One region of the Sphingomonas agri genome, then DNA from elsewhere that is predicted to be linked to it. Evidence: predicted binding sites of a transcription regulator. Region 1 holds the regulator's gene; the other holds the start of a gene.
What was found. The regulator LexA, encoded in region 1, represses DNA repair genes until DNA is damaged. The targets are predictions, from matches to a motif close to GTTCCNCNCTTGTTCT.
Positions count from the first base shown of each region.

Region 2: a site for LexA is predicted at 4,603-4,618, ahead of uvrA (excinuclease ABC subunit UvrA). Genes of this name have one in related genera too.

Region 1 is NZ_JBAPEU010000002.1:75,882-90,588, reverse strand. Features, by position in the region: gene pyrG (CTP synthase) at 1-1,428, opposite strand, end outside; gene secG (preprotein translocase subunit SecG) at 1,501-1,866, opposite strand; gene tpiA (triose-phosphate isomerase) at 2,047-2,793, opposite strand; gene V8192_RS07190 (peptidylprolyl isomerase) at 2,892-4,832, shown strand; gene lexA (transcriptional repressor LexA) at 4,911-5,561, shown strand; gene gltX (glutamate--tRNA ligase) at 5,735-7,147, shown strand; gene V8192_RS07175 (citrate synthase) at 7,144-8,430, shown strand; gene V8192_RS07170 (sensor histidine kinase) at 8,427-9,758, opposite strand; gene V8192_RS07165 (DUF2336 domain-containing protein) at 9,751-10,800, opposite strand; gene V8192_RS07160 (hypothetical protein) at 10,821-12,011, opposite strand; gene V8192_RS07155 (coiled-coil domain-containing protein) at 12,139-14,415, shown strand; gene V8192_RS07150 (DUF1467 family protein) at 14,420-14,698, opposite strand; gene V8192_RS07145 (ribonuclease J) at 14,707-14,707, opposite strand, start outside.
Region 2 is NZ_JBAPEU010000003.1:159,880-174,586, reverse strand. Features, by position in the region: gene V8192_RS12910 (WD40/YVTN/BNR-like repeat-containing protein) at 1-411, shown strand, start outside; gene thpR (RNA 2',3'-cyclic phosphodiesterase) at 487-1,020, shown strand; gene V8192_RS12900 (tetratricopeptide repeat protein) at 1,026-2,993, opposite strand; gene V8192_RS12895 (PEPxxWA-CTERM sorting domain-containing protein) at 3,018-3,893, opposite strand; gene V8192_RS12890 (GlsB/YeaQ/YmgE family stress response membrane protein) at 4,174-4,461, opposite strand; gene uvrA (excinuclease ABC subunit UvrA) at 4,630-7,611, shown strand; gene V8192_RS12880 (hypothetical protein) at 7,706-8,278, shown strand; gene V8192_RS12875 (hypothetical protein) at 8,513-8,701, shown strand; gene V8192_RS12870 (putative quinol monooxygenase) at 8,705-8,995, opposite strand; gene V8192_RS12865 (DUF3606 domain-containing protein) at 9,042-9,224, opposite strand; gene V8192_RS12860 (PilZ domain-containing protein) at 9,387-9,974, opposite strand; gene V8192_RS12855 (hypothetical protein) at 10,137-10,757, opposite strand; gene V8192_RS12850 (PilZ domain-containing protein) at 10,793-11,404, opposite strand; gene V8192_RS12845 (acetyl/propionyl/methylcrotonyl-CoA carboxylase subunit alpha) at 11,518-13,395, opposite strand; gene V8192_RS12840 (nuclear transport factor 2 family protein) at 13,392-13,868, opposite strand; gene V8192_RS12835 (carboxyl transferase domain-containing protein) at 13,875-14,707, opposite strand, start outside.

The sequences.
Region 1 (14,707 bases):
GACATTGACCTCGTAGCGATGCCGGTGCCTCTCGCTGATCATGTCCGTCCCGTAGATGGAGCGAACCACGCTGTTGCCATCAAGCTTGGCGGGATAGGCTCCAAGCCGCATCGTTCCGCCAAGGTCCCCTCCCGCGGCACGCTGCTGGAGCCCCTCCTCGCTCATCCACTCGGTGATCATGCCGACGACCGGCTCAGACGTTTCGCCGAACTCGGTCGTAGATGCCTCGGCGATGCCGGCCTGGTTCCTCGCCGCTTCAATGCAAGCCATCTGCATCCCAAGACAGATGCCGAAGAAGGGAATTTCGCGCTCGCGAGCAAACTTCACGCTGGCGATCTTGCCCTGGCTGCCGCGCTCCCCGAAGCCGCCAGGAACGAGGATACCGTGCAGTGGCTCGAGTTCGGCCGCGATTTCCGCCTCGGGATGTTCGAATATCTCTGCATCGATCCATTCGATGTTGACCTTGGCGCGATTGGCGATGCCGCCGTGGACAAGGGCCTCGCGCAGGCTCTTGTAGGCGTCAGGCAAGCCCACATATTTGCCGACCACGCCGATCGTCACCTCGCTCTCGTAATGGTCGATGCGGTCCATGATCTCGCGCCAGCGCCCGAGGTCCGGCTCTGGAGCGTCGCTGATGTTGAACGCGCGCAGGACTTCGTCATCCAGCCCCGCCTCGTGATATTGAAGCGGAACGTCATAGATGTTGCGTGCATCGAGCGCCGGGATGACCGCTTCGGCCCTCACATTGCAAAAGAGCGCGATCTTGGCGCGCTCGCCGTCAGGAAGGGGCTTTTCCGAGCGGCATAGAAGTACCTCCGGCTGAACTCCGAGGCTCGAAAGCTCACGAACGCTGTGCTGCGTGGGCTTGGTCTTGAGCTCGCCCGCCGCGGCAATCCAGGGCACGAGGGTCGTGTGGACGCTGACCGTCTGGTCGCGCCCCAGATCGTTGCGCAGCTGGCGGATCGATTCGATAAAGGGAAGGCTTTCGATGTCCCCGACCGTGCCGCCGATTTCGCAGATGACGAAATCGCAGCCGTTCGTGTCACCAAGCGCGAATTCTTTGATTGCATTGGTGACGTGCGGGACGACCTGCACCGTTGCTCCAAGATAATCGCCGCGCCGTTCCTTCGCGATTATGTCCCTGTAGATGCGGCCAGTCGTGATATTGTCCGATTGGCGCGAGGAAACGCCGGTGAAGCGCTCATAATGCCCGAGGTCGAGATCCGTCTCCGCCCCGTCGTCGGTCACATAGACTTCGCCGTGCTGGTAGGGTGACATCGTCCCAGGATCGACGTTGAGATAGGGATCGAATTTCCGGATTCGGACCTTGTAGCCGCGCGCCTGGAGAAGCGCCCCGAGGGACGCTGAGAGGAGACCTTTTCCAAGCGATGAAACCACGCCGCCGGTGACAAATATGAACCGCGCCATGGGGTCCGAGGCTTAGGGGGACAAGCGCCGCGGGCGCAACCCACGACGCGAAAAAAATTCTGCGCTGACCGCTTACTGGGCCAACGGAACGGCGGGAGCCGGCTGATTCTGTTGCGGATTTGTCGTCGGCTTCGCCGGCGCCGGTTGCACAGGCTGGGATTGCTGGGTCGGTGCGAGCTTGCCGGCCAGCGACGTATCGATCTTCGCCGGCGTACGCGTCGCTCCTGCGATCGCTGCCATGACGATCGACAGAAGGATGAACGTAGCCCCGAGGATCGCCGTCGAACGGGTGAGAAAGTCGGCCGCGCCCCGGGCCGTCATGAAGCCCGAGGAGCTGCCGCCGACGCCAAGGCCGCCGCCCTCGGACCGCTGCATCAGGATAACCGTAATGAGCGCAAGGGCGATCAGCGATTGAACGATCAGCAGGAATGCGAACATGTCGGGCTTTCGAAATTGGAAGATGCGCGCCGCGACTTAGTCGGCGCCGACCATCCTTTCAACACGTTACTGCCCCGGCTTCGTGTGCATGCTGCCTTGAACGGCGCTTCGATCTGTTCGGCCGGCTACCCGACCGTCGCTATCGGCATTGCGGAGCGCTCCGCTGATCGGGAGCGCAGCTTAGCCGGCGGCCGCCGCCTCGATTATGGGGATGAAATCGTCAGCCTTGAGGCTCGCGCCCCCGACGAGGGCGCCGTCGACGTCCGCGATTCCGAATATTTCGCCGGCGTTGGAGCCTTTGACCGAGCCGCCATAAAGGATGCGGACTTCGCTTCCCTTTCCGTACTGTTCACCCAATTTCGCGCGAATCGCAGAATGCATCTGCGCGATCTCGCCGTCGGTCGGAACCTTGCCGGTGCCGATGGCCCAGATCGGCTCGTAGGCAATTGCAAGCCAGGGACCGCCGGCAAGAGTTCGCGGCAAGGAGCCGCGGAGCTGCGCCATCACCGTTTCGACAGCAGCGCCTCTGTCTCGCACCTCGAGGCTCTCGCCCACGCAAAGTATCACCCCGAGACCCGCCGACAGTGCTGCCTCGGCCTTGGCCCTGACGTCGCTGTCGCTTTCCCGCTGCTCATCGCGTCGTTCGCTGTGCCCGACAATGGTGAGGGTCGCGCCGGCATCCACAAGCATTTGCGCAGAAGTGCAGCCCGTATGGGCACCTTTCTCCGACCGATGAACGTCCTGGCCGCCGATCCGGAAGTTCGGGACTGCGCGCGCGGCGCGCTCGACGAGGATTGCCGGGACGCACAGGGCGACGTCGACGGTAGAATAGGGCTCCGAGGCCGCGGCGATCGCCTCGATCTCACGCAGATCCGAGGAAAGACCGTGCATCTTCCAGTTTCCGACGACGAGCTTCCTAAGCACCATGGCTTCCCCTTTTCCCGGCGGCCCCTAGCGGCGCGGCTTGATGCACGCCAGCCCGCCCCCTAAAGCAGCGGCCGTCTTCCAATCGCACCGGGAACCCGATGCTCTCCTTCTTCCGCCGCGTTTCTAAGTCCAAGATTGGTACGGGGGTCATGGCCTTCGTACTCATCGCCATCCTCGGCGGCTTCGCGCTTGCCGATCTGTCAAACTTCGGCACGGGCAATCTCGGGCTCGGCATGGCCAGCGGAACGCTTGCCAAAGTCGGCGACCAGGAGGTGAGCGAGCGGGAAATGTCCGACGCGATGCAACGGCGCCTCCAGCAGGCCCGCCAGCAGCGAGCCGATGCCGACTATGCGAGCGTCATGGGGGACTTCAACCCGCTGTTGGATTCGCTTGTGGACGAGCGGTCGCTGATGGCCTTCGCAGACAAATATGATTTTCCCCTCTCTAAGAGGATGATCGACGCCGAAATCGCGCAGCTGCCCGGCACCAAGGGCCTCAACGGGCAGTTCAGCGAGCAGGGCTACCAAGCTTTCCTGGCCCAGCAACGGCTGAGCGACGCGGAAGTGAGACAGGTGCTTGCCGGCGGCCTGTTGCAGCGGATGCTCCTGACGCCCGTCGTCACCAATGCGCGCGTCCCCGTCGGAATGGCGACGGTCTATGCCTCGATGCTCCTGGAATCGCGGCAGGGAGAAGCGGTCAACGTGCCGCTCGATCCCTTCAAGAGGGGACTGCAGCCGAGCGACGTACAACTGCAGCAATTCTATGCTGCAAATCGCGCTCGCTACATGATCCCCGAGCAGCGCGTCCTGCGAATCGCACGGATCGGGCCTGAGCAGGTCGCGGGTGTCGCTGCCTCCGATCAGGAAGTGACTGCCTATTACAACGCCAACAAGACCACCTATGCGCCGAGCGATACCCGCTCGCTGAGCCAGGTGGTGGTCCAGGACCAGGCAACAGCCAACGCCATTGCGCAACGTGCCAGAAGCGGCGCCACCCTTGCCGCCGCAGCGGCACCGGCAGGGAGCGGAGCGGCTGTATCCACGCTTCAGAACCAGACCCGCGCCGCCTATGCAGGCGTTGCTGGAGACAAGGCCGCCAATGCGGTCTTTGCAGCAGCGAACGGCTCAGTCGTCGGGCCGGTCCAATCCGACTTTGGCTGGGTCATTGTGAAGATCGATTCGGTGGCTGCAGGCGGAGGCAAGACGCTCGATCAGGCCAGGGCTGAAATCGCGACCAAGCTGACCCAGGACAAGCGCAAGTCCGCGATCGAGGATTTGGTCGACAAGGTCCAGAACACGGTCGACAACGGCGGCAACTTCAGCGAGGCGGTGGCGGCCGCGAAGTTGCCAGTGACGACGACGCCGCTCATCACGTCCAGCGGTTCGTCACGAAGCGAGGCTTCATTCAAGTTGCCACCCGAGCTTGCGCCTGCGCTCAAGACCGGGTTCGACATTGCACCCAATGATCCGCCCGAGATCGTCACGCTGCCGGGCGATTCTGGTTATGCGGTCGTATCGCCCGGGCAGGTAATTCCCTCCGCCCCGTCGCCGCTTGCAAGCATCCGCGAGCAGGTTGCGGGCGACTGGATCAACGACGAGGCGAGTAAGCGCGCCAAGGCCGCCGCTACGCAGGTCGCTGCAAAGGCATCGGGAAATGTATCGCTTGCCGACGCGGTCAAGGCAGTGGGAGCGGCAATCCCTGCGCCCCAGCCCGTCGCTGCTCGCCGGATCCAGCTCACCAATGCACAAGGCAATGTTCCGCCCGCGCTCAAGCTACTCTTCGCCGTCGGGCCAGGCCATAGCCGCATGGCGCCTGTGCCCCAGGGCGGCTTCGTAGTCGTGAAGGTTGACAAGGTGGTCCCAGGCAACGCGCTCGTAGCGCCGGGCCTCATCAGCCAGGTGCAGGGAGAACTTAACCAGGCGAGCTCGCAGGATTACGCTCAGCAGTTCATTTCCGACGTGCGTCTCCACATGAAGGCGAAGCGCAACCCGGGCGCGATCGAGGCATTCAAGGCGCGGCTGGTCAGCAGTGGCGGCTGAGCCGGCCGCCACCGCTTGACGTATCCATATTTGTTGCCTACACGTTCCCCGTTCGTTCTTATCGGGGAGTGATTGCCGATGCTCACCGCCAAGCAGCATGAATTGCTGCTCTTCATCGAGAACCGTCTGAAGGAAAGCGGCATCAGCCCGAGCTTCGATGAGATGCGCGAGGCGCTGGATCTCAAGTCGAAGTCCGGGGTGCACAGGCTCATCTCGGCACTCGAGGAGCGTGGCTTCATTCGCCGGCTCCCCAACCGAGCCCGCGCACTCGAGGTTCTCAAGCTACCCGAGACCCGTCCATCAGCAACGATAACCCCGCTCCGGCCAGTGTCTGCAGCGCCGGCAAACGATACGATGGAAATTCCCCTTCACGGCCGAATTGCCGCGGGCACGCCCATCGAGGCTCTTCAGGGAACGGAGACGTTTGCGGTTCCGGCAGCCCTCCTTGGAACGGGCGAACATTACGCGCTTGAGGTCTCGGGCGATTCCATGGTCGAGGAAGGCATTCTCGACGGTGATTTCGCTCTTATTCGAAAGGTGGACACGGCCCGGGATGGCGAAATTGTCGTCGCCCTGATCGACAATGAGGAAGCGACGCTGAAGACCTTCCGGCGTGAAGGGCGAATGATCCGGCTCGACCCGGCAAACAGCCGTTACGAGCCGCAGCGCTACGACGAGAGCCGGGTGAAGATCCAGGGCAGGCTGGCAGGGCTCATCCGCCGCTACTGAAGCGCAGCCGGCACTACTTCGCGGTATGACGGGGGCCCTGACCGAGGCGCTCCGGGAACGCGCGTGCGGTGTCGGCCGCGCTCGGATGGAGGACGCGTGTGGAAGACACGCTTTCCCTATGTTAGGGGCCCTCGTCCATTGCACTGCAGCATGAAGAGAAGAGGAAAGCGCGGTTGAGCGCAAGTGATACGTCGCGGCCGGTCGTTACGCGATTTGCCCCCTCCCCGACCGGCTACCTGCACATCGGGGGCGCGCGCACCGCCTTGTTCAACTGGCTCTATGCCCGCCACAGGGGCGGCAAGTTCCTCCTGAGAATAGAGGATACCGACCGCGCCCGTTCGACCAGCGAGGCGATCGACGCCATTCTGGACGGGATGCGCTGGCTCGAGCTCGATTGGGACGGACACGAATATTATCAGTCGCAGTTCTGGGCCAGGCACGCCGAAATCGCTCGGCTCATGCTCGGAAAGGGGGCCGCCTACCGGTGTTACATGACCCAGGAAGAGCTCGCCGAGCAGCGCGAGAAGGCGAAGGCGGAGCGAAAGCCGTTCCGCATCAGCAGCCCTTGGCGCGATATTGACGAGGAGCAGGCCGGCAGGCCCTACGTCATCCGCCTCAAGGCGCCCCGCGAGGGAGAAACCGCCGTCGAGGACGAGGTCCAGGGTCGAGTGACGGTCCAGAATGCGGAGATCGACGATTTCATTCTGCTTCGCTCGGACGGAACTCCGACCTACATGCTTGCCGTTGTGGTCGATGATCACGACATGGGGGTCACTCACGTGATCCGCGGCGATGATCATCTCAACAATGCCTTCCGCCAGCTGGCGATCATTCGCGCAATGGACTGGCCGGAGCCGACCTATGCCCATGTGCCGCTGATCCATGGCCCTGACGGCGCCAAGCTCAGCAAACGGCACGGCGCGATGGGGGTGGATGCCTATCGAGACGAATTGGGCCTTCTTCCCGAGGCCGTGAACAATTACCTGCTGAGGCTCGGTTGGGGCCACGGGGACGATGAAATCATCAGCCGCACCCAGGCGATCGAATGGTTCGACCTGCCGCAGGTCGGAAAATCCCCCTCGCGCTTCGATTTCAAGAAGCTCGAGAACCTGAACGGTCATTACATCCGCGAGGCCGAAAACGAGAGGCTCGCGGAGCTCGTCGCGCCGAAGCTTGGTCTGTCGGCGTCGCAGCAGGAATTGCTCGCCAGGGCGATGCCGGAACTGAAGGCTCGGGCACACACTCTCAACGAACTCGCCGATGGCGCGCGCTTCCTGTTTGCCGAACGCCCGCTTGAACTCGAGGACGCGGCCGAGGCCCTGCTCACGGCTGATGCCCGAGCGCTCCTCGCATCGGCGCACGAACTGCTTGTTGCACTTGCGAATTGGGACACGCCGTCGTTAGAGGCCGCCATCCGCGAGGTTGCGGAGGCCAGTGGCGTGAAGCTTGGGAAACTTGCCCAACCGCTTCGCGCCGCCCTCACAGGGCGCACGACCTCTCCGGGAATTTTTGATGTTCTTGCGTTGCTGGGGCGAGACGAAAGCCTCGCCCGGATCGCCGACCAGATGGTGGAGCCGAACGAATGACCGACAAAAGCGTGACCCTCGGATTGAACGGGTCCAACTACAATTACGCCGTTCTTGACGGAACGGTCGGCCCGGAGGTCGTCGACATCCGCAAGCTCTACGGCGAAACCGGAATGTTCACCTACGATCCGGGCTTCACGTCGACGGCGAGCTGCGAAAGCGCGATCACCTACATCGATGGCGAGAAGGGGATCCTCCTCCACCGTGGCTATCCCATCGACCAGCTCGCCGAGCACTCGACCTTCATGGAGGTATCCTACCTCCTGCTCCACGGCGAACTTCCGACCAAGCAGCAGCTGGACGAGTTCGTTCATACGATCAGCCGCCACACGATGGTCCACGAGCAGCTTGCAACCTTCTACCGGGGGTTCAGGCGCGATGCCCATCCGATGGCGATCATGTGCGGCGTCGTCGGAGCGCTCTCGTCTTTCTATCACGACAGCACGGACATCACCGATCCCGAGCAGCGGATGATTGCCTCGCACCGGCTGATCGCCAAGATGCCGACGATTGCTGCGATGGCCTACAAGTACAGCCTCGGCCAGCCCTTCATGTTCCCCCAGAACAGCCTCAGCTACACCGGCAACTTCCTCAGGATGACCTTCGGGGTCCCGGCGGAGCCATATGAGGTGAACCCGGTTATCGAGCGCGCGATGCGCCGCATCTTCATCCTCCACGCGGACCACGAGCAGAATGCATCGACGTCAACCGTGCGGCTGGCAGGCTCGTCGGGCGCAAATCCATTTGCCTGCATTGCCGCAGGCATTGCCTGCCTGTGGGGCCCGGCTCATGGAGGTGCCAACGAGGCGGCGCTCAACATGCTGCGCGAAATCGGCCGACCCGAGCGCATTCCCGAATATATCGCGCGCGCCAAGGACAAGAACGACCCGTTCCGGCTCATGGGCTTCGGGCACCGGGTCTACAAGAATTTCGACCCGCGCGCCAAAGTGATGAAGGCAACTGCCGATGAGGTGCTGAAGGAACTGAACATCTCCGACCCGGTGCTCGACGTCGCCAAGGAACTCGAGCAGATCGCGCTTCACGACGACTATTTCATCGAGAAGAAGCTCTACCCGAACGTCGATTTCTACTCAGGCGTGATCCTCAATGCGATCGGCTTTCCGACCGACATGTTCACGGCGCTCTTCGCGGTTGCAAGGACCGTGGGGTGGGTCGCGCAATGGAACGAGATGATCGCCGACCCGGACCAGAAAATCGGTCGCCCAAGGCAGCTCTATGTTGGCCAGACGCAGCGCGACTACGTGCCGTGCAACCGGCGCTAGGCCGCTGGTAGCGTAAGTGTGAACCGCGCGCCTTCCCCAGGCGCGCTATCCAGTGTGACGTCTCCGCCCATGGAGCGGGCGAGCCGCCGCGAGATCGCGAGGCCGAGGCCTGAACCGCCTTCCTCGGAGTGCGCCCGCTCGAAGCGCTCGAAGATGCGCTGCTGATCGGCGGCAGCGACTCCGGGTCCTTCGTCCGCAACGGTTACCGAGGCAGTAGCCGGCGTTCGCGAGAAACCGAGCCTGATCACTGCCCCCTTGGGCGAATAGCGAATGGCGTTTCCAATAAGGTTCACGAGGATCTGGATGACGGCGCGCTGCTCGCCATTGGCAAGGAGTGTATCGCTCGGCTCGAGATCTATCCTTACCTGGCGATCATCGGCCGATGAATCGAGCATGACGACCGCTTCCCCCGCAAGCACTGCAAGGTCGATCGAACGGTCAATGTGGCCGGGCTCCTGACTCATCGAGGTGAGGACCGACAGGAGGTGACGTGCGGCTGCCGCGATGTCGCTCCCGTAGCTCGCATAGTCGCTCCTTAGAGGTCCGTCGGAACGTTCGACGATCCGCTCGGCCGTCTCGATGATGCGGTCGAGCGGCGAGCGCAGCACCTCGTCGAGCGCTTCGTCAAAGGCCGACGGGCGACCGGCAGCGGGCCGTATCGCCGCAGCGTCCGTCTGCATGGTGCCGCGAAACCCGGCGAAGGTCCCGTCTGCGGCCGTGACCACCTCTCCGGCAAGCATGATCGAGCGGGCTTCGTCGGCGCGGCTGCGCGCGTGCTGCCCCGAAAATCCCCGGCGAGCAGCAAGCGCGCTGATTAGCGGCATTTCACCAGCATCGTCTTCTTCAAGCCGGACGACGCGGGTCAGCGGCTGTCCGGCAACCTTGTCCGATTCGACGCCGAGGAGCTCGGCAAGGTCGGATGACAAGGAAATGATGCGCAGTTCCTCGTCCGCAGCCCATTCGCTGCGCGCGCCGCCAGCCTCAACGTCCGTCCCGCCGCCCAGGATCGCGGCGAGCCGTGGGCCGGCGGGCGATCTTATCGTCCACCCCTCGAGCGAAAGCGCGATTTCATCGCCTTCCGGCGTAGCCTCAACCCACAATTCGATGTCGTGATCGGTCGACGCTGCGAGTGCAGGGCGCGACACCGGCATTGCAAGCTTGCGGGCAAGCTGCGCGACCGCGGCGATCTGCGGAAGAGCGAGCAGATCGCCAAGATCTGAGCCCGCCTCGCGCTGGAGCGCCTCCAGTTGCGGATCCGCCGAGATCAGGCGGCCCATGCGATCGAGCCGGCCAAGCACCGGACGCGGTTCGGAAGGAGCGCTAGCCACGTCCCTGTCCCAGCCGCTCGAGAGCTGCGCGGTAGGTCGGTGAGGTCGTCAGCCACGAACGCTTCGCCTGAGCCTGCTCATCGCTCATTGCATCAAAGAGGGCGATTGCAGCGCCAGCATCGGTGATGCCCAGCAAGTCCCCGATGCCGGCAAGAAGCCCCGCGCTGAAGTCACGTGATGTACCAGCGGTCTTCAGGAGAGCCATTACGTATCCGGCTTCCCCGGACAGCAACTCGCCCATGGCCGAATCGGTCGAGATGCCGGCGCGCCGACCCAGAAATTCGCCGATGAACGCTATCTCGCCCTCATTTGCCGCCGCGAGCACAAGCTCGTCGGTAAGGCCCCCGGCCTCATCCAGGAAATGGACCAGCGCAGAGGTTAGGGATTCGATGCTCCGTTCCTCGTCCCGCTTGTCGATGACCTGGTCGGACGCTTCGGCAAGCTCAAGGTCGGCAGCTGCGGCACCAAGCACGCCGGCGACTTCGCGCCGGAGCCCAGCCGCGACCGCGTTCGCGAGCGCCTCGGCGTCAGAAGGCGAAAGATCGTCAAAGGCGATCAGGCACTGGCCGAAGCGGTCCCTTCGGCGGCCGCGGCCGAGGATGAGAGCCATTGCCGCAGCGGCAACAGCGCCATGTTCGTGGCTGACGAGGCCCTGAAGCACTCGAGCTTCGCGGCGCCCGCTGCGAGCGCGGGCGGCAGTCGCAATCCGCTCTTCGTCGGCACGGCGAAGCAGAAGCGCCATGAGGCCGGGTTCATCGAGCAGTCCAGATGCTGTCAACGCCTCGATCAGCGCCGCGTCGCTCTCGTCATTTGCAGCCAGTCGGCCCGCCGGAAGCGCGGCACGGATGGCGCTTGCGACATCTCCGACAAGGCAATGTAGCATGGCGGTCATCAGGGCCCGCTCCTGCTCCGTTAGCCGCTTGGCAGGGTCGAGAAAAAAGTCGCGCCTCACGGTGTGCAAGCGTCCGCGGCCCGCGCTCCGCGCGGGCACGTTCCCGTCCGCTGCCGGAGCAGCAATGGGCCATTCTTCCGGCATCATCATGCCGACATATCGGTTTTGTGTTAACTTCGCGTCAACTCAGAAGGCAGGTGACGTACCCGCTGAACGACAAAGAACGACAGAGCGGCATAGCCGAGTACAGCCAGCAGATAGGCGGTCCAGACTCCTCCGAGCGCGAAGGGAATCGCAAGGAAGATCGCGTTTCTCCGCGACAGCAGCCAGGCTTCGGATGGCATCCCCGATCTCTCTATGCGCAACGCTTCTGCAAAGGCGCAGCCGGCACTCGAGGCCACCAGCGCCCCCCATCCCGTCCCGTGGCGCATCTCCCAGAGCCCTATTGCAAGAAGCGCGAGGCCGGCCGCCGGCCAGAGCGCGAGGCGCGGGAGGGTGCGTGAGGGCAGCGGCCTCAGCCTCAGACTGGCGAGCCTGCTCGCAACGAGGTCGAGCGGAGTTGACAGCAGCAGCAGGACCAGACCGGCGCCCAGCCAGCCCCTCGTAAAGCAAATAGCGCCGCCGAGCGTCAGAGCCAGTGCACCCCATAACAGCCAGGCCGGGCGAACATTGGTCTGCATGAGCTGCTCAGTCGCAATGTCCTCGAGCGGCGGAAGAATGTACCGGCTTGCCCAATCGTCCCGGCCGCCGCGCGAACTTTGGACTAGGAAGCGCTGAAAGTCGGCCAGTTCGGCAGCGCTTTCCACGAGCAGGGGCTCACCGCCCGCTTGCGTCACGGGGACCCGCCGCGCTCCCTCCTGGATGCTCCGCCGCAACAGCGTCGACTGAAGATCCCAGTCGCCGAGCATCGCTGCGGTTGATCCGAGCAAATTGGCATCGACGACGGCAATCCCAGCCCATCGAGACTCGGCATCAATTCGCTCGAAGCGCTCGTGCAATTCGTCGTCAGGCACCGTTCCCACCGAAGGCTCGCTGTCGCCTGCAAGAGCGACTGCAAGATCTACCGGCGGGGCGACGCCGTCACCGATAAGGAGGATTGAGGACCCGGCCTCGAAACGGCTTACGGCTTCGGTGACATCGCTGACCGGAAAGACGCCGATCCCGTCGAGCCGAAGTCTCTCGAACGCGTCCTGAAGCGCCTGCGGGATTCGCTCCACGACGACGACAATCGGGGCTGCCCCCGCCGCTCCCGCGCAGCGGACCTGATATTCGAGCAAGGTGCGACCGGCGAGTGGAAGCAGGGCGCGAAGGCCGCCGCTGTCGTCTTCCTGATAGGCGCCGATCAGCGCGCCGATGGCCATTTTCGCGACTGTCCCTCCCCCGCTTCGGCCCGCACCCGTTATAGTCCCTCTCTAATCGCTTTCGTGAAGCGTCAAAGATGATAAACTGCCGATTGCGATGACACCTACTCCCAAGCGCGCCGAACAATTGCCGCAGGCGCAAGAGGCGGCTGAACCGATCGAGCTGCTCAGTGCGGCCGCGGATTTCGTGGAACCCTCGTTCGACGAGAATCAATGGCGCGAGCAGAATGCGGAGGAGCGCGGGGCCGGAGGCCGGCAAGTGCTCGGCATCGCCTTGTCTGCGCTTGCGATTCTCTGGCTGGCTTACACGGCCTGGTCGGCTGGGCGCGTGCTTGGCGGTCAGCCGCTGTCCTCGCCGCAGATTGCGCAATGGATTGCCGTTGCTGCTGGCCCGCTTGCCCTGCTTGGGCTTTCCTGGCTGATTTTCGGCCGCACGCGCCGCAAGGAAGCAGAGCGATTTACCCGCTCGGTGGTCGTGATGCGCACCGAGGCCAGGAGCCTCGAGGCACTCCTCGAGGTTCTTTCACAGCGGATCTCGGACAGCCGATCCGAGCTGACGATGATCGCTCAGCACCTGATGCAGCTTGGCGATGAGGCTACTGGAAAACTCGGCGGAATCACCCGCGAGTTCGATGGGAGCAGCGAACGGCTGCGTCACCATGGCGAGGCGCTGGACCGCGCGGCGGAATCGGCGCGCAACGACATTGCGGTCCTCCTCGAGGATCTCCCTCGGGCCGAGCAGACGACGCGCGCCCTTGCGGAGGAGTTGCGTTCGGCGGGGGCCGAATCAGCCGACAAGGCCGGGTTGTTCGGCCAGCAGGTCAACGACCTTGCCGAGCGTACGCAAAGTGCCGACGAGCTCATCGCGGAAGTCACTGGCAGGCTCACAGCAAAGCTCGCCGAAATCGAAGCTGCCAGCGCAGCGGCCGTCGGGCGCGCCGGCGAGGCCGAGCGGGCTTGTTCGGGAACGCTCGATGCATTGCTCGAGCGAACGTCGCTGACGCTCGAACAGATCCGCTCCGGGATCGATGTCCAGTCTGCCGCGGTCGCGGCACTCGTCGCTCAGGCGTCGGCCGGTATCGGAAAGGCCGGTGCGGACGCAGCGGAATCGCTTGCAGCCAATATCAACCAGGCGAGCAGTTCGCTCGGCGGACTGTCGAGCCGCGTGGCCGAGCAGGAACGCGCATCACAGCGCATGCTTGCTGAAATAGAGCGGGGCCTTGCGCTCATCGACGAGCGCTTCACCGAGCTCGCCGCAAATGGCGATGAGCGAGCGAACCGTTTCCTCGAATCACTCAGCCGCGCGCGCGCCGAACTCGATGCTCTTGCCACCCACGCGAGCACGCAGGAGGACGTCATCGGCGCTCTTGCCGAACGTGCCGAAGGCCTGAGGGACAGCATCGATCGCCTCGCCGGGGAAATTCGCGATAATGCTGCCACTGCAATCGACGAAGCCCACGGAGGTGCCGAGCGCCTGATCGCCGCGGCCGCGGCCGCCCGCCCCGAGATCGCATGGCTGCGCGAGGCGACGGCCGAGGCAAGCGAGAAGCTGTCCGCAACGGGTGCCCAGATCGTCGAGCAGCGCGACCGGTTCGCAGGCTTGCTGTCGTCGGTTGACAGCGGCGTCGAGGATGCTCAGGCAAAGCTCGCCCAGCTCGCTTCGACGCTCGTTCAGGTCGAGCGCGAAGTCGCAGGTCTCAGCACCGAAACCGGCCCGGCGCTGGTCGCCTCCATGGTTCAGGTCAAGGATGCAGCCGCCCATGCCGCGGACCGCGCACGCGAAGCCATTGCGGCGGCCATTCCCGATGCCGCCGGTAAGCTTTCCGAAGAAGCGGCGGAAGCGGTTGAACGCGTGATACGCCAAACCGTCGAAGACCAGCTTCGTAACGTTGAAATCGTCGCAACACAGGCGGTGGAATCAGCCCGCACAGCCTCGGACCGGCTGACGCAGCAGATGTTCACGCTCGGCCAGACCGCCTCGGCTCTCGAAGCTCACATCGAGCAGACCAGCAAAGAGCAGCGCGAGAAGGACAGCGAAGCCTTCGCCAAGCGAGTGGCTCTTCTGATCGACTCGATGCATTCGGCAGCGATCGATGTCGGCAAGATCATGGCCGACGAGTTCGACGACAAAGCCTGGAATGCCTATCTCAAGGGCAACCGGGGCGTCTTCACGAGCCGCGCTGTACGGCTGATCGGCGGCAGCGAGGCTCGTGCGATCCGCACGCATTACGACAACGATGCGGAGTTCCAACGCTCGGTCAACCGCTACGTCCACGATTTCGAGGCCATGCTTCGGCGCGTCCTTGCCGAACGTGATGGCGGGATCATCGCGGTAACTCTGATGTCCTCTGACATGGGCAAGCTTTACGCTGCCCTCGCCCAGGCAATCGACAAGAAGCGCTAGAAGATCAGCACGACGGGCAGATGCGGCGATAGAAGTCGAGATCGTCCGGCGTGACCCAGCCGTAGCTCCAGTTTGCATAGTATAACGCAAACAGGATCGCACCGACGATGGCCGCCTTGATCAAGTGACGCCTGAGATCGAAGCGGTGCGGCGCGCTATCTGCCTGGCCCACGACCTTTGGAGTCCCCGCTTCCTCGTCTGTCCTGACGCCGAAGGGCAGCAGCACGAAAGCGCTGAAGGCGAAGAAAAGGAAGTAGATCGCGACGATAGAAGTGAACTGCATTCGCCAGCC
Region 2 (14,707 bases), on a different contig from region 1:
GAAAAGGCCTGGCGCGGCTATGCCGAAACCAGGGCCGTTCGCGACGCGCTCGACAAGCGTATCGCCGGGATCCGCGATCCTGCACTGCTGACACAAGCGAAGGCATTAAGGGCCAAGCTTGAACCTCCAGTCACGCCCAACGCGGGCTTTGAGGGTGAAAGCAACACGCTTGCCGCCCTCGAGACATCGGCGGAAGCGGCGGATTCCGCGCCTTCCACCGGCTTGCAGCAGATCGCCGCCGAGACGGTTTCGACCGTCAACCGCGACTGGGCGGCATGGCAGCAGATCAGGGCCAACGATCTTGAGCAGCTCAATCGGCGCCTCGCTGCTGCGCGCCTTCAGCCCATTGTCGTTCCACCGGAAGGCGAACTCCATGCGGAACCACCGTCGGGGGGCGAAGAGCTGCCCTGAGCAAGATGCTTCTCAACGACGCGACTGACGGCGGCTCAATGGCGGCAGACGTGTCGTGTGCGTTATTGGCAAACCATGCACCGACTGTTCGTCGCCATCCGTCCGCCGGAATTCATCCGTGACCTGCTCATCGACGCAATGGACGACAGTCCGGACTTTCGCTGGCAGGACGAAGAACAGCTTCACCTGACACTGCGCTTCATCGGCGAGGTCGAACGGCCCCTCGCCAACGACATTGCCGATGCCCTTTCGAGCATCCGGGCGCAGCGGTTCGATCTGCGCATCAAGGGCGTCGGACGTTTCGAGCAACGCAGTAGCGGAGCGCTCTGGGCCGGTGTCGATCCAAGGGCGCCCGTTGGTGCCCTGGCCGCGAAGGTCGAGCGATCGTGTCAACAGGTCGGCCTTGAACCCGAGCGGCGCGCCTACCACCCGCACATTACGCTTGCGCGGTGGAAGGGACGTCGCACCCGTGAGCTGCACGATTACCTCACGCGCCAGGCGGCCCTTTCATCGGAGCCCTTTGCAATTACCGGCTTCACGCTGTTCGAGAGCCGGTTATCCCGTCACGGCGCCCATTACCAAGAAGTCGCGAACTACGAGCTTCAATAGCTTGCTCAGGTCGCGAGCCGAAGCCGCTGCTCGACCTTGTAGCCGTACATGCTTGCTCCGTTCCAGCGCTTGAGGAGCACGGGAGCGCTCTGCCTCACCAGTACCGTGCCTGATTTGTCGCCGCGACGCAGCAGGCAGGCGCCGCGCGTATTTTCGACCCATGCAGACCTCCAGGGATCGCTTGGGTATTGCGCCTTCATGATGGGTCCTGCGCGCGTGAGCAGATCAAGTGCACCTGCATAATCACTGCGGCGGCACTGGAGATCGGCAAGATCGACCATGATCGGCGCCACAAGACGCGTGCCATGCAAGCGGGCAGCGGCGAGCGCTCGGGAGAGCAGAGCCTCGGCTTGCGCCAATTCCCCCATCCCTTCCTTTGCAAGCGCGAGGTTGGAAAAGAAAAAGGCCAGATCGTCATGCGTATCGCTGCGCTCGGCGAGGTAGAGGTTCACGCTTCGGTCCAGCAGCGGCTCGGCTTCGGCAAACTTGCGCTGCTCCACGAGTACGCGCCCAAGATTGTTCAACTTGACGGCCAGATCGGGATGATTGGGACCCAATATCTGTTCGTCGATCGCAAGCGCTTGCCGCCAGTAGCTTTCCGCGGCCTGCGGGTTGCGCTGCAAATATGCATCGTTTCCCAGGTTATTGAGATCATTGGATAAGTCGGGATTGAGCCTGCCCCCCGCCGCGAGCCGAATGGCGACGGCCTTCGAGTAATAATCGCGGCTTGCCGCGAGATCGCCTGCAAACTGCGCAGTCAGTCCGGCCGCCGCGAGATCGCGGGCAACGTCCGCCGACCTCCGGCCTTCGTGATTTTGATCCCACGCCAACGCAGCACGTGCCGTGCGCATCGCCTCGCCATAGCGGTCGAGCGCCGAGAGTGCCTCGGCCTTTCCAATCAGCAGACGCGAGTAGAGCGAAAGATCCTGCAATCGCCCGGGTGAGGGGACCAGTCGAAGGGCACGATCGAAGGTCCGCACGGCGTCATCGTAATTGCTCTGCAGGGCCTGCGAGGAACCAAGAACGCCCAATTGCCGCGCTCGGGTTTCCGTCCGCGCGACCTTCAGCGAAAGCGAATTGTGAATAATGGCATCGGCGCGCCGATAGGAGCCAAGGCCCATGTAGACCTCGCTCAAGGTGCTCATGAGCTCGGCCTTCACGTCCGGTTCACTGTCGAGCTGGCCCTCGATCTCCCGCGCGCCGCGGTCGAGCACCTCGATCGCAGTGATCGACCGGCCCTTGGCTTCGGATGGATCGGAAACCTGGAAAAGGCCTTTGACGAAGTCGGTCGTGCGCTGCGCAGCGAGAGTCTGCTGGCGCGCGATATCGCGTTGCCGGACTGCTTCGGCACGGGAAATGAACGCGAATACAGCAAGTGCGGACATGACGAGGCATCCGGCGCCGGCGGCAGTCGCGAGGGCAAGAAGCCGGCGGTGGCGGCGTGCCTGCTCCCGCTGCCGAAGCTCGTCGTAGCGAACGCCCACGATCCCCGCGACGAGCTTCAGGAATGCCGAGCGCTTGCCGTCGCCGGCCCTACGCGCATCGGCGGCGAGAGGTTCACCGCCAAGCTCGAGGAGCGCTGGCGGAAAGATGGCGCTGTCCGATCGCACCGGATCAGCCGGGCCGTCAAACTCCGGAACGATGAGGCACTGGATCCGGTCTCGCCTGCCGAGTGCCGCAAACTCGCGCACCTCCTCGTTGACCCAGCGCGATTTCGCCGCGTTCGTCGAACAGATGACGATCAGGCTATTCGCGCCCTGCAGCGCCTCGCGCACTGAGCTTGCAAGATCGGTGGAGGCAGCCAGTTCTTCCCTGTCCTGGAAAACCGGCGGCAGTCGGCGCTCAAGGGGCCCAAGCGGACTGTCGCGGCCGACCAGCGCCTTTGGCAGCCGGTAGCGCTCGAGCTCGCGGTGAAGCCACCCCGCCCATCGCCTGTCCCGATGATTGTAACTGATGAAGGCTGAATAGCGCACCGTTCAGCCTCCCCTTTCGGTGTTTCAGCCCGGCTGGTACGCGTGCCTGGGGCGCCGCCTCAAGGTAGCGCCAATCAGGCCAAGACCAATCAGCATAAGTGCCCAGCTGCCCGGCTCCGGGACAGCGGCCGGATTCGTGAACAGGAACGCCCAGATTCCGTTGGCACCACCAAAGTTGCTCTGCATCGGCGTAAAGCTGACGAACTGCGGCGGCTGCGGGGCACTGGGATTGAAATCGTCCGCGGAGAAGTTGAGGCCGCCGAGGTTGAAGCCGATGTTGGTGCATTCGTTGATGCACTGAAGGATGAGCTCGAAGTCTCCAGGATTGCCGCTGCCGGACTTGTCGATGAACTGAAAAATCGCGGAATCGGTCATCGGGCCGTAGCAGGCCATTGTGATCCCGCTGATGTCGCAGTCCGACGTGTCCGCGGGAGCCGGTCCGTTGAGGTTGTAGGCGACGCCGAAGTCGAAAGTCGACGCTTCGCTCACCGGGTGCAACGGCGTCGAGGTTTCGGTGGCATTGCCGAGCCTCACTGCCGGTCTCTGCTGGAAGGGGTCACTGCCTCCGATCACCTTTGCAAAAAGGACATCTGAGGGCGAGCTCGTGAACGTCAGTCCGACAGCGGCAAGTGCAGGACCGCTCGGCTGGACAGTGAACGAGGAAGGAAGCTGGACGGTTACGCTCGATTGCAGACCGGCGCCGTAATTCACCGGGAATGGGAGAGCCATGGTCTGGGCGTTGTCCGCATCGCTCCAGATCTCATCGGTATTATTGTCAATCGGGACGCCGCGGTCGGCCATCGCGGGACCGCCAGCAAGGCCGAGGCAAAGAGCGAGCAGCACCAGCGCACAAACAAGATCGAGCCGCTTCTTCAAGGCTCGCAACACGCAACTACGCACTGGCCCCTCCAAGGGAATGTGGCGATTCGGCAAGGTTAACCAGTGTTTAACATCCCCGTTAGCAAGGCAAGCGCAAACGCTGTCAGCGCGTCATCGTAACCTGCCGTAGGCCGTTCTTCCGCCGAGCACGGTCGCCAGCACCTTGAGGTGTCAGATCTTCCGCGCCTTCAGGATCAGCGCTCCGAGCTCGTAATTGTGCATCTACTGCGAGCCCTTGAGGTCGACTTCTCGATTGGACTTGCTGCCTCAGTGCCGACTGGCCCCTCTCGAGGCGGTTTGGCTAGCCGATGAGGCCAGTCATCCGCGCGAGGAAGATGAGAACCATTGCACCGATGATCGCCTCGATGAAGCCTGCCGGGTGGAACGGCTGGTCCCTTGTCGAGGGATGCAGCATCCGACCGGCGAAACCCGCAAGGAACGAACCTGCAACACCAAGCACAGCGCTCGCTATCAGTCCCATGTGAACGGCGCCCGGGTAGAAGAACCGCGCCAGGATGCCTACAATGAGACCGACGACGATCATCACGACATAATGCATGATCCACTCCTTGGTTGTGCGCGTGAACATGGCCGGCCCGCCGAGCCTCGCTCCGACCAAACAGCTATACGCCGGATGCCGATCCAAGTGTAGGTGGAGGTGTGGCAATCCGTTACGGCGCACCCATATAGCGCAAGCGCGTTGACCCGAGCGTCGGCGAGCACTACCACTAGAACATAAACGGAACGAAGCCGATCGATGCTGACGCACATTTCGGTCCGGGGCGCCCGGGAACATAATCTCAAAGGCATCGACGTCGACATCGCGCGCGAGAGCCTCACCGTCATCACGGGCCTTTCCGGCTCGGGTAAGTCCTCGCTCGCGTTCGATACGATTTATGCCGAGGGGCAGCGCCGCTACGTCGAGAGCCTGTCGGCCTACGCCCGCCAGTTCCTGGAGATGATGCAGAAGCCGGACGTCGAGCATATCGACGGCCTTTCCCCAGCGATCTCGATCGAACAGAAGACGACCAGCCGGAATCCCCGTTCGACTGTCGCAACCGTCACCGAGATCTATGATTATATGCGCCTGCTGTGGGCGCGCGTCGGCATTCCCTATTCTCCCGCGACAGGACTTCCCATCGAGGCGCAGCAGGTCAGCCAGATGGTCGACCGCGTGATGAACCTCCCGGAAGGAAGCCGCCATTACCTGCTCGCGCCCGTCGTGCGGGGCCGGAAGGGGGAATATCGCAAGGAACTTGCCGAATGGCAGAAGGCAGGCTTCACACGCGTGCGCATCGACGGCCAGTTCCACGCGATCGAAGAAGCCCCGACTCTCGACAAGAAATACAAGCACGACATCGAGGTGGTCGTCGATCGCATCGTCGTGCGCGAGGGCATCGAGGCACGCCTCGCCGACAGCTTTGAGACGGCGCTGAAGCTGGCCGACGGGCTAGCCTATCTCGATCCCGCCGATCCGCAGGAGAGCGAGGCGCCCGCAAGCGGGATGAAGCTCGATTACGCTCCTCCGGGTCGCATCACCTTCTCGGAAAAATTCGCCTGCCCGGTTTCGGGCTTCACCATTGCGGAGATCGAACCGCGGCTGTTCAGCTTTAACGCACCGCAGGGCGCGTGTCCTGCCTGCGACGGCCTTGGCGAGAAGCTCATGTTCGACGAGGACCTCGTCGTCCCCAACCACAATATCTCGATCGCCAAGGGAGCAATCGTACCCTGGGCCAAGTCAAACCCGCCAAGTCCCTATTACATGCAGGTGCTCTCTAGCCTCGCCCGGGCTTACGATTTCGACCTCAATATCCCTTGGAAGAACCTCTCCGAGGAAGCACGCGAAATCATTCTCCACGGCACTGACGGGAAGCCTGTCACCCTTCGCTTCATCGACGGCAGGCGCAGCTACGAGGTGAAAAAGGCATTCGAAGGGGTCATCGGCAATCTCAATCGGAGAATGCTCCAGACCGAATCGGCCTGGATGCGGGAGGAACTCAGCCGCTATCAGGCCAGCCGGCCGTGCGAGATATGCCACGGCGCTCGCCTCAAGCCCGAGGCACTGAGTGTCAAGATCGCGGGAGAAGACATCTCGATGTCGAGCCGGCGCAGCGTTGCCGACGCGCATGCCTGGTTCGGATCGCTGCATGACAAGCTCTCACCGCAACATCGGGAAATCAGCAAGGCGATCCTCAAGGAAATCAACGAACGCCTTGGCTTCCTCCACAACGTAGGTCTCGATTATCTTCATCTCGACCGCACCAGCGGCACGCTCTCGGGCGGCGAAAGCCAGCGGATCCGACTTGCCTCCCAGATTGGCTCGGGCCTGTCGGGCGTTCTTTACGTGCTCGACGAGCCTTCGATCGGGCTCCACCAGAAGGACAACGACCGGCTGCTCGAGACGCTGAAGCGCCTTCGCGGCCTTGGAAACACGGTTCTGGTCGTCGAGCATGACGAGGACGCGATCCGATCCGCCGACCAGGTGATCGACATGGGGCCGGGCGCGGGGGTCCACGGCGGTGAGGTCATCTACTCGGGCGCGCTAAAGGGTCTGCTCGAATGCAAGGGCAGTATAACCGCCGATTACCTTTCGGGACGGCGCGAGATTCCCCTGCCCCGCAAGCGTCGCCGCGGAAACGGCAAGTTCGTCACCGTCCATGGGGCGAGCGCCAACAACCTCCAGGATGTGACAGTGGCGTTCCCCCTTGGCACGTTCACCTGCGTCACGGGGGTCAGCGGTTCGGGCAAAAGCTCGCTCACGATCGATACGCTCTATGCGGGGGCTGCGCGCTCGCTCAACGGCGCGCGTATCGTCTGCGGTCCCTGCCAAAAGATCTCTGGCCTGGAGCAGCTCGACAAGGTCATCGACATCGACCAGTCGCCGATCGGGCGCACGCCGCGCTCCAATCCCGCGACCTACACCGGCGCCTTCACCCAGATCCGCGACTGGTTCGCAGGGCTGCCCGAGGCGAAGGCCCGCGGCTACAAGCCCGGCCGTTTCTCGTTCAACGTTAAGGGCGGCCGCTGCGAGGCCTGTCAGGGCGATGGTCTCATCAAGATCGAGATGCACTTCCTGCCGGACGTCTACGTCACTTGCGATGTATGTCACGGCGCCCGCTACAACCGCGAAACGCTCGAAGTGAAGTTCAAGGGGAAATCGATCGCGGACGTCCTCGACATGACGGTCGAGGACGCCGCCGAATTCTTCAAGGCCGTGCCCGGTATCCGCGACAAGATGGAGATGCTGAAGGAAGTCGGGCTCGGCTACGTCAAGGTCGGCCAGCCAGCAACGACGCTGAGCGGAGGCGAGGCGCAGCGCGTCAAGCTTTCAAAGGAATTGTCCCGGCGCGCAACGGGCAAGACCTTGTACATACTCGACGAGCCGACGACCGGCCTCCATTTCGAAGACGTACGCAAGCTCCTCGAGGTACTTCACCGCCTTTCGGACCACGGCAACACGGTCGTGGTTATCGAGCACAACCTCGACGTCATCAAGACGGCCGACTGGGTCATCGACCTTGGACCCGGGGGCGGGGTGAACGGCGGGCGGATCATTGCAGAAGGCCCGCCCGAAACGATTGCCGAGGCGCCGGAATCGGCGACCGCGCAGTATCTGAAGCCGCTTCTGGAGCGGGCGTCGGTGAAGCCAGCCATCGTCGATTCCGTGCCCAAAAAGCCCAGGCGGTCTCGCAAAGGCGTATCTCAAGACGACGAACTGGGACTGGTTGCTGCAAAGTAGGCGCTGCTTTTGAGAGCGCTGCTATTTCCCCTCATGCGACTGTTTGGGTTCCGATGCGTTTTGGCTGGACAATGAGATAGAAAGAGCAAGCCTCATGACGCCCCTCGCCAAGCTCCTCACCCTAGCCGTGGCCATCGCCACGCCGGCCGCGGGGCAGTACAACCCCTATCCCAACCAGCCCGGGTACAATTACCCTGTCTATCCAGGTCAGCCCTACCAGGGTTACGGCTACAATCAGGGTTATAACCAGGGCTACAATCAGGGCTATACCGGCAATCCGGTCACCGACATCATCGATCAGCTGCTCGGCAATCGGTACAACGTCACGGATCGCCAGGCCGTCCGCCAGTGCGCCCGCGCGGCTACTGCCCAGGCACAGAACCAATATGGCAGCGGCTACGGCAACCGCTACGGCTACAATCAGGGATTTGCACCGCCGAGCCTTCGCGTCACTGCGATCACCGATGTCGAACGGCGCTCAAATGGCCTTCGCGTTCGCGGCGTCCTCAGCAGTGGCTACCAAGGTCAGTACGGAAACGGCTATCAGGGCTACGGGAACGCCTATGGCAACCGTGGCTACGGCGACCTCATATTCCGCTGCAACGTCGATTACCGCGGCGTCGTGACGGATGTGCGTGTCGGCCCTGGCGGAAACCGGCGCTACTGAGCGCGCTTTAACGGTCGCCGCTCTTCATGCGGCGGCTCCATAGCGGCAGCAGAGGCACTGAGCCCAATCCTCGAAAAGCGCGGCCGGCGGCAGCCGCGGCAGCGTGACTTTCTCGTAGGCCCGCAACCTCTTCTCTTGTTCGCAGCTCTTCCCGTCCCGCGATTGAAACCAAATGTAAGTATCCTCGTTTCGGCCGCGAAAACTGTCGCAATTGCGACAAGAGACGCAAGGTTTGTGAACGTGACGGGCTACAGGCTTTATGACCTCGACGGGGTCCACAAAGTCGCGTCCGGCGAATGGTTTGAGGCCGACGACGACGAGGCCGCGATAAAGGTCGCGAGGAAGATGATGGACGGACACGACTGCGAGCTCTGGCAGGGCCGCAGGCGCGTCGCGCGCATCAGCAAGGACGCTCGAAGCTGAGTGCTACTTGAGCGCCAGCACGACGGGACCCGAGACGGGGTCGGTGACGCCGTCCCCCACCGGTTCGAGCATGTCCCGGAAGCTATCCAGCGTGGCGCCCATGCGCGGCCGCGCCGCCGCGAGCGCATCCATGTCGTCCCACTCGCCGATGATGCAATAGGTCTGCTCACCCGTCTGGATAATGTTGACGTGCCTGAGGCCGGGCCAATCACGCTCGACGCTCTCGTGGGCATCGAGGAAATCCTGATTGCGGCCTGGCTTAACCTTGAAACGCACTGCGTTGAAAGCGGTCATGGCGCATTCTCCAGCTGTGGCTTCGCATCGCCGGGACCCAGAGAACCTAGGCCGGTGCTGGTCCCTTCATTTGGGCAACAGCCGCTTCGAGGGTCTTGCGGTCATTGCCATGCTGCTTGATGAGGTTCCTCACCTCATCATCAGTAAGTCCGTGCTTCTTTCCGAAATAGCGCACTTCACTTGGATCGCTGGCAGCAACCCGGCTGCGGTCACTGGTGGTATTGCCCATGGCGTGGCTCCTTCACTAGCCCCCGGCGCAGACGGCGATACGCTTCTGCCGGCCCGACATCCATAGCAACGGAGGAGCCACCAGCGCCGCGATTGCCGGTGATTCTCTCTCAACACGTATGTGGTCGTTCTTTTTCCCCAGGGAAACGGGCCACGCTACTGCTCAATTTGCCGCAAGGCGCTTCACCAGCAGATCGAGCACGGCAGGGTGGATCGGCCGATCGAACTTCAGTCCCGCCGTGAACCCCTCGACCCAGCAGGCTTCGGCGTCCATGACCTCGAGCCCCTCAAACTTGATCATCATGATATCGCCGACGCTCGGCCGCTCGACGAGCTCTACGCGACAACCGTCCGTCGACAGGTCGAGAACCCTCACGTGATAATTATTGTGTCCGGGAACTCGAAGCGCCACCTCGCCGGGTACCTCCAGCCGAGCGGCGCGCCGCTCGATCTGTTCCTTGGCTTCGGCGGCGACCGGCTCAAAGATGAGGCCCGCCTTGCCGTCGGCATACCAGCGTACCTCGGCCGCGATCGACCCCCGGCCGCGCACCGAGACCTTCACCTCTTCTCCAGGTACGAGCTCGAAAGTGGTTTGGATCCCGCATCCGCCATAGTTGAGGTCGGTCAGCGTGATCAGCTGAGTAACTCCGCCCGCACGAACGAGATGGCCCTGCATGCTGACGGAGCGCCGCTCCCGGCGCTGGTCGGTGGGGCTGCCACGGCGCCTCGGTTCCGGTTCGGGTCCGCTCATCCAGGCCTCCCAGGATAGGCTAGCAACCACAAACTTTGCTAAGGCCGTTTACCCTAACCTTGATGAATGGTCGATGCGGATAGTCGTCGGGCTCGGAACGCAACTCGCCGTTTCGTCCGGTGAGCCGCTCTCGGCGAGCAAATCACTTTGAAGCGATAGTATCTATCTGCCGCTCGAGTCCGAGTTCAGATCGACCGCCGGCCTGGTCGCGTCATCTTGCTGTGCCTCGCTGACCTCCTGGCGCTGTTCGGCGCTGAGATTGGCTTCCCATTGCCCCTCGGCCTGCACCGGGTTCCACGCGAGCATGAGGTCTCCCGCCGACCCGCCCTCTTCGATCTGCGCCGCGAGCTTCTGCAGAACCGGCCGTACCGCAAGGTTCAGCATCCAGTCGGGTGCATAAGCGAGCTTAGCCTTGCTGGTCCCCGCAAGTGCGGTTCGAAGCGCCGCGTGATTGGAGTGGATCCGGGTGACAACGAGCGTATCCCTGCCGTCGTTCTTTCCGATGAAGTCCAGCTCCGCCTGCGCTCCTGGCTGGCCATTGAACAAGAGGTTGACCGTCAGATGCTGATCCGCGGCGCGGTCGACCTTCAGCTCATAGGGCATCGGCGTCCCTCCCTCGAAGGAGGTAGTGCCGCTGGGCCGGACGTCGTCGAGCGCCTGCTCGACCGCTGCATAAGTGACGGCCGGACTCTTGTGGACCAGTTGTTCGGCGTCGGCGCCATAGACGCTGCCGGCCGCATAGCCTGCTCCCATCAAAGCGGGACCCATCAGGAACTTGTACATGGGCCCATCCTAGTGCGGCGCTCGGTAAGAAGCAGTTAAGCGGCCGAGGACTGAGGTTGCCCGCACCCGAGGCGGGAGACGATGAGGTCGAAGACGGCGGGATGAAGCGGACGCGAAAAGCTGACTCCCGCATTTGCGCCGGAAAGCCAGCGAACCCGCGCTTCGAGCGCCTCGAGGCCATCGAACTTGATCCACAATTGCTCGTCCAGCTCCGGCCTCTCGACAAACTCGGCTTTGCACCCCTCGGGAGACAGGTCGTAGATATGGACGCGAAAGTTTACCTTGCCGGACCGGCGCATTGTCACCTCGCCCTCAACCGAAACACGCTCATGGCGTCGCGGCTTCCTGGAGGCGCTTTCGGAGACATCGACGGACTCGAACGAGAGACCGGCCCGCGCGCCGTCGACCCACCGAACCAGCGCCTCGGCCGTACCCCGATGGGCAACCGACAGGCTGAGCCGCTCGCCGGCAACGAGGCTCGTCGTGCAGATCACGCCGCAGCCCGCAAAGGACAGATCGACAATGGTGATCTCGCTCGCAGAACCATCGGGGCGAGTGGCGAAAGCGGTCAGCGTTACGGGCCGCCGCTCACGCCGGTTCATCGGTTGTGAGCCGACATCCGCAAAGACCTGAACTTGCTGAAGCATGGACCTTCTATTCCCGACGCGGCAAATGTCTGCCGCGACGGAGCCAAAATAGTCACGAACTTGTCGCGGCGCGCTTAAGCAAAGATCCGCTTTGGATCCATTTCCAGCCGGAATCAGGCGGCCGCTTCTGCATCCACTTTGACGAGGAGCTGGCCTTCGGCGACCTGCGTGCCTGGCACGACGGTAAGCTTGGCGACGGTACCGTCAAAGGGAGCAATCAATGCGTGCTCCATTTTCATCGCTTCAAGGGTCAGCAAACGTTGCCCCTGAGCAACTTTTTCTCCTTGCGAAACTTCTACCGCCGTCACCTTGCCCGGCATCGGCGCCTCGATTTCGCCGTCGTGAAGACCATGAGAGGTACCGGTGCCTCGCGAGGAAAGCGCGAATTCAAACGCCTGGCCCTCCGTGAACACGACCACATGTTCACTGTCCCGAAAACCGGATAGCTCGGCGATCGGACCGTCCGTCGTCGAGACTGTCCGGAACTCGCCCCGGACGCCGAGCGCCGCGCTAGAGATTGGCCGAGCATTGAGGCGGAAACCGGAAAGGCCGGCCATCGGCTCTTCGTCTTCGCTTGGAACGAGCGCAATCGCAGCAGCGCCGCGCCACACAGAATCGTCCGGTTCCGGATCCGGAACCAGGTCGGCAAGATGGCGCTCGATGAACGCCGTGTCGATCCTGCACGATCCGAAATCCGGGTGCAGCACGGCGTTGAACAGAAATCCGGCATTCGTCCGCACCGGCCAGACCTCAACAGTGTCGAGCAACGATGCGAGTTCGCCTATCGCTTCGTCACGGTCCCTGCCGCTCCCGATCAGCTTCGCAATCATCGGGTCGTAGAACGGCGAGATTGAATCGCCCTCCTCAACCCCGGTTTCAATTCGGCCCTCATTGCCGAGGTCGAAATGGTCTAGCCTGCCAACGCTCGGCAAGAAGCCCTTCGCAGGATCTTCGGCATAAAGTCGTGCCTCGATGGCGTGGCCAAGGATCACGAGCTCGCCCTGGGCCTTTGGGAGCGGCTCGCCCGAGGCCACCCTAAGCTGCCACTCGACGAGGTCCTGGCCGCTGATCTCCTCGGTTACGGGATGCTCGACCTGCAGCCGGGTGTTCATCTCGAGGAACCAGATCCGATCAGCCCGGAGACCTTCCGAGGCATCGGCAATGAACTCGATTGTTCCTGCACTTTCGTAATTGACGGCCTTCGCAGCGCGGACTGCTGCCCCGCAAACCGCCTCCCTCGTCTTGGCGTCCATGCCCGGCGCCGGAGCTTCCTCAATGACCTTTTGGTGGCGCCGCTGCAGCGAGCAGTCCCGTTCGAACAGGTGAACCACGTCGCCGTGACTGTCGCCGAACACCTGCACTTCGATGTGGCGCGGCGAAAGAATGTATTTCTCGATGAGAACCCGGTCGTCGCCGAAGGCACTCCGCGCCTCGCGGCGGGCGCTATCGAGCGAGTCTTCGAACTCCTGCGGAGAATCGACGCGGCGCATCCCCTTGCCGCCTCCGCCGGCCACCGCCTTGATGAGTACCGGATAGCCGATCGCCTCCGCTTCCTTCTTGAGGCGACCAGGATCCTGATCCTCGCCGAGATAGCCGGGCGTCACCGGCACTCCCGCCTCGATCATCAGTTTCTTTGCAGCGTCCTTCAGTCCCATCGCGCGGATGCTGTCCGGCTTTGGGCCGACCCAGATCAGACCGGCCTCGATCACGGCCTGCGCGAAATCGGCATTTTCCGAGAGGAAGCCGTATCCAGGATGGACGGCCTCGGCGCCACTCGCCCTTGCCGCCTCGATGATCCGATCGCCCACAAGATAGCTCTCGCGCGCGGGACCTGGACCGATGTGCAAGGCCTCATCCGCCATGCGGACGTGCAGTGACCTCGCATCAGGATCCGAATAGACCGCGACCGTTCGGATCCCGAGCCGCCGGGCAGTGCGAATGACACGGCAGGCAATCTCGCCCCGGTTCGCAATGAGAAGCGACTTGATCATTGCGCGTGACATCCCGCCGTCCGCTCGGACCAGCTGACGTTTGCAATCTTCCAGGAGCCGCTTTGGCGAACGAGATCGAAGTGATCGATGCCGCAATGGTGAACCTTGCCATCGATCAGGAAGACATAATTGCCCCAGACCATTGCGACGCTTCCGTCGCTCTCGATCGCCGGGTCGCTGAGCCGCTCCTCGAACTTCTCGGGTCCCGGCTGGAAACGCGCGAGCACCTCGGGCCACGTCCTTCGAACAACCGCACGGTTCCCGCCCGGCTGCTCGGTGACAATGGTCGCGCTGCCACCGGCGACGAGCTGCCTTTCCATCGCTGCCGCATCGCGTGCAGCAATCGCGCTGAAGACGGCATTGACCGGCTGCAGGATCGCCTGTTCCTCGGCACCGGGGGCCGGGAGCGGGCCCGCCGGCGGGAGCCTGGTCGCGGCTCCCTGGGCCGCAAGTGCAAGAAGAATTGAAATCATCGCGGGCTACATCCTGAAAACGCCGAATTGCGGCCGGTCCGGGATGGGCGCGTTCAGCGTTGCCGCAAATGCAAGACCAAGGACGTCGCGCGTCTGCGCGGGGTCGATGATGCCGTCGTCCCACAGGCGCGCGGTCGCGTGCCAGGGATTGCCCTGCGCCTCGTAATCCGCGCGGATCGGCTGCTTGAACGCTTCTTCCTGGTCGGGCGTCCACTTGTCTGCATCGCGGTGAACGGTCGCAAGCACGGAAGCCGCCTGCTCACCCCCCATCACGCTGATCCGGGAATTGGGCCAGGTGAACAGGAAGCGGGGCGAGTAGGCGCGGCCGGCCATCCCGTAATTGCCTGCCCCAAAGCTGCCGCCGATCAGCATGGTGATCTTGGGCACGCTCGCGGTCGCGACGGCGGTCACCAGCTTGGCCCCGTGCTTTGCGATTCCCTCGGCCTCGTATTTGCCTCCCACCATGAAGCCAGAAATGTTCTGGAGAAAAAGCAGCGGTGTTCGCCGCTGGCACGCGAGTTCGATGAAATGAGCCCCCTTGAGGGCACTTTCGCTGAACAGGACGCCGTTGTTCGCGAGAATGGCGACTGGGATTCCCCAGATGTGCGCGAACCCGCACACTAACGTCGTTCCGAACTGGGGCTTGAACTCGTGAAGTTCGGAACCGTCCACAATCCGAGCAATGACCTCGTGGACGTCATAAGGAGCGCGCACGTCCTCCGGGATGATGCCGTAGAGGTCGTCGGCACCGAACAGCGGCTCACGTGGTTCGCGAAGGTCCAGCTCCGCGCCACGCTCTGACTGGAGCGTTGAAACGATATCACGAACGATCGTCAGTG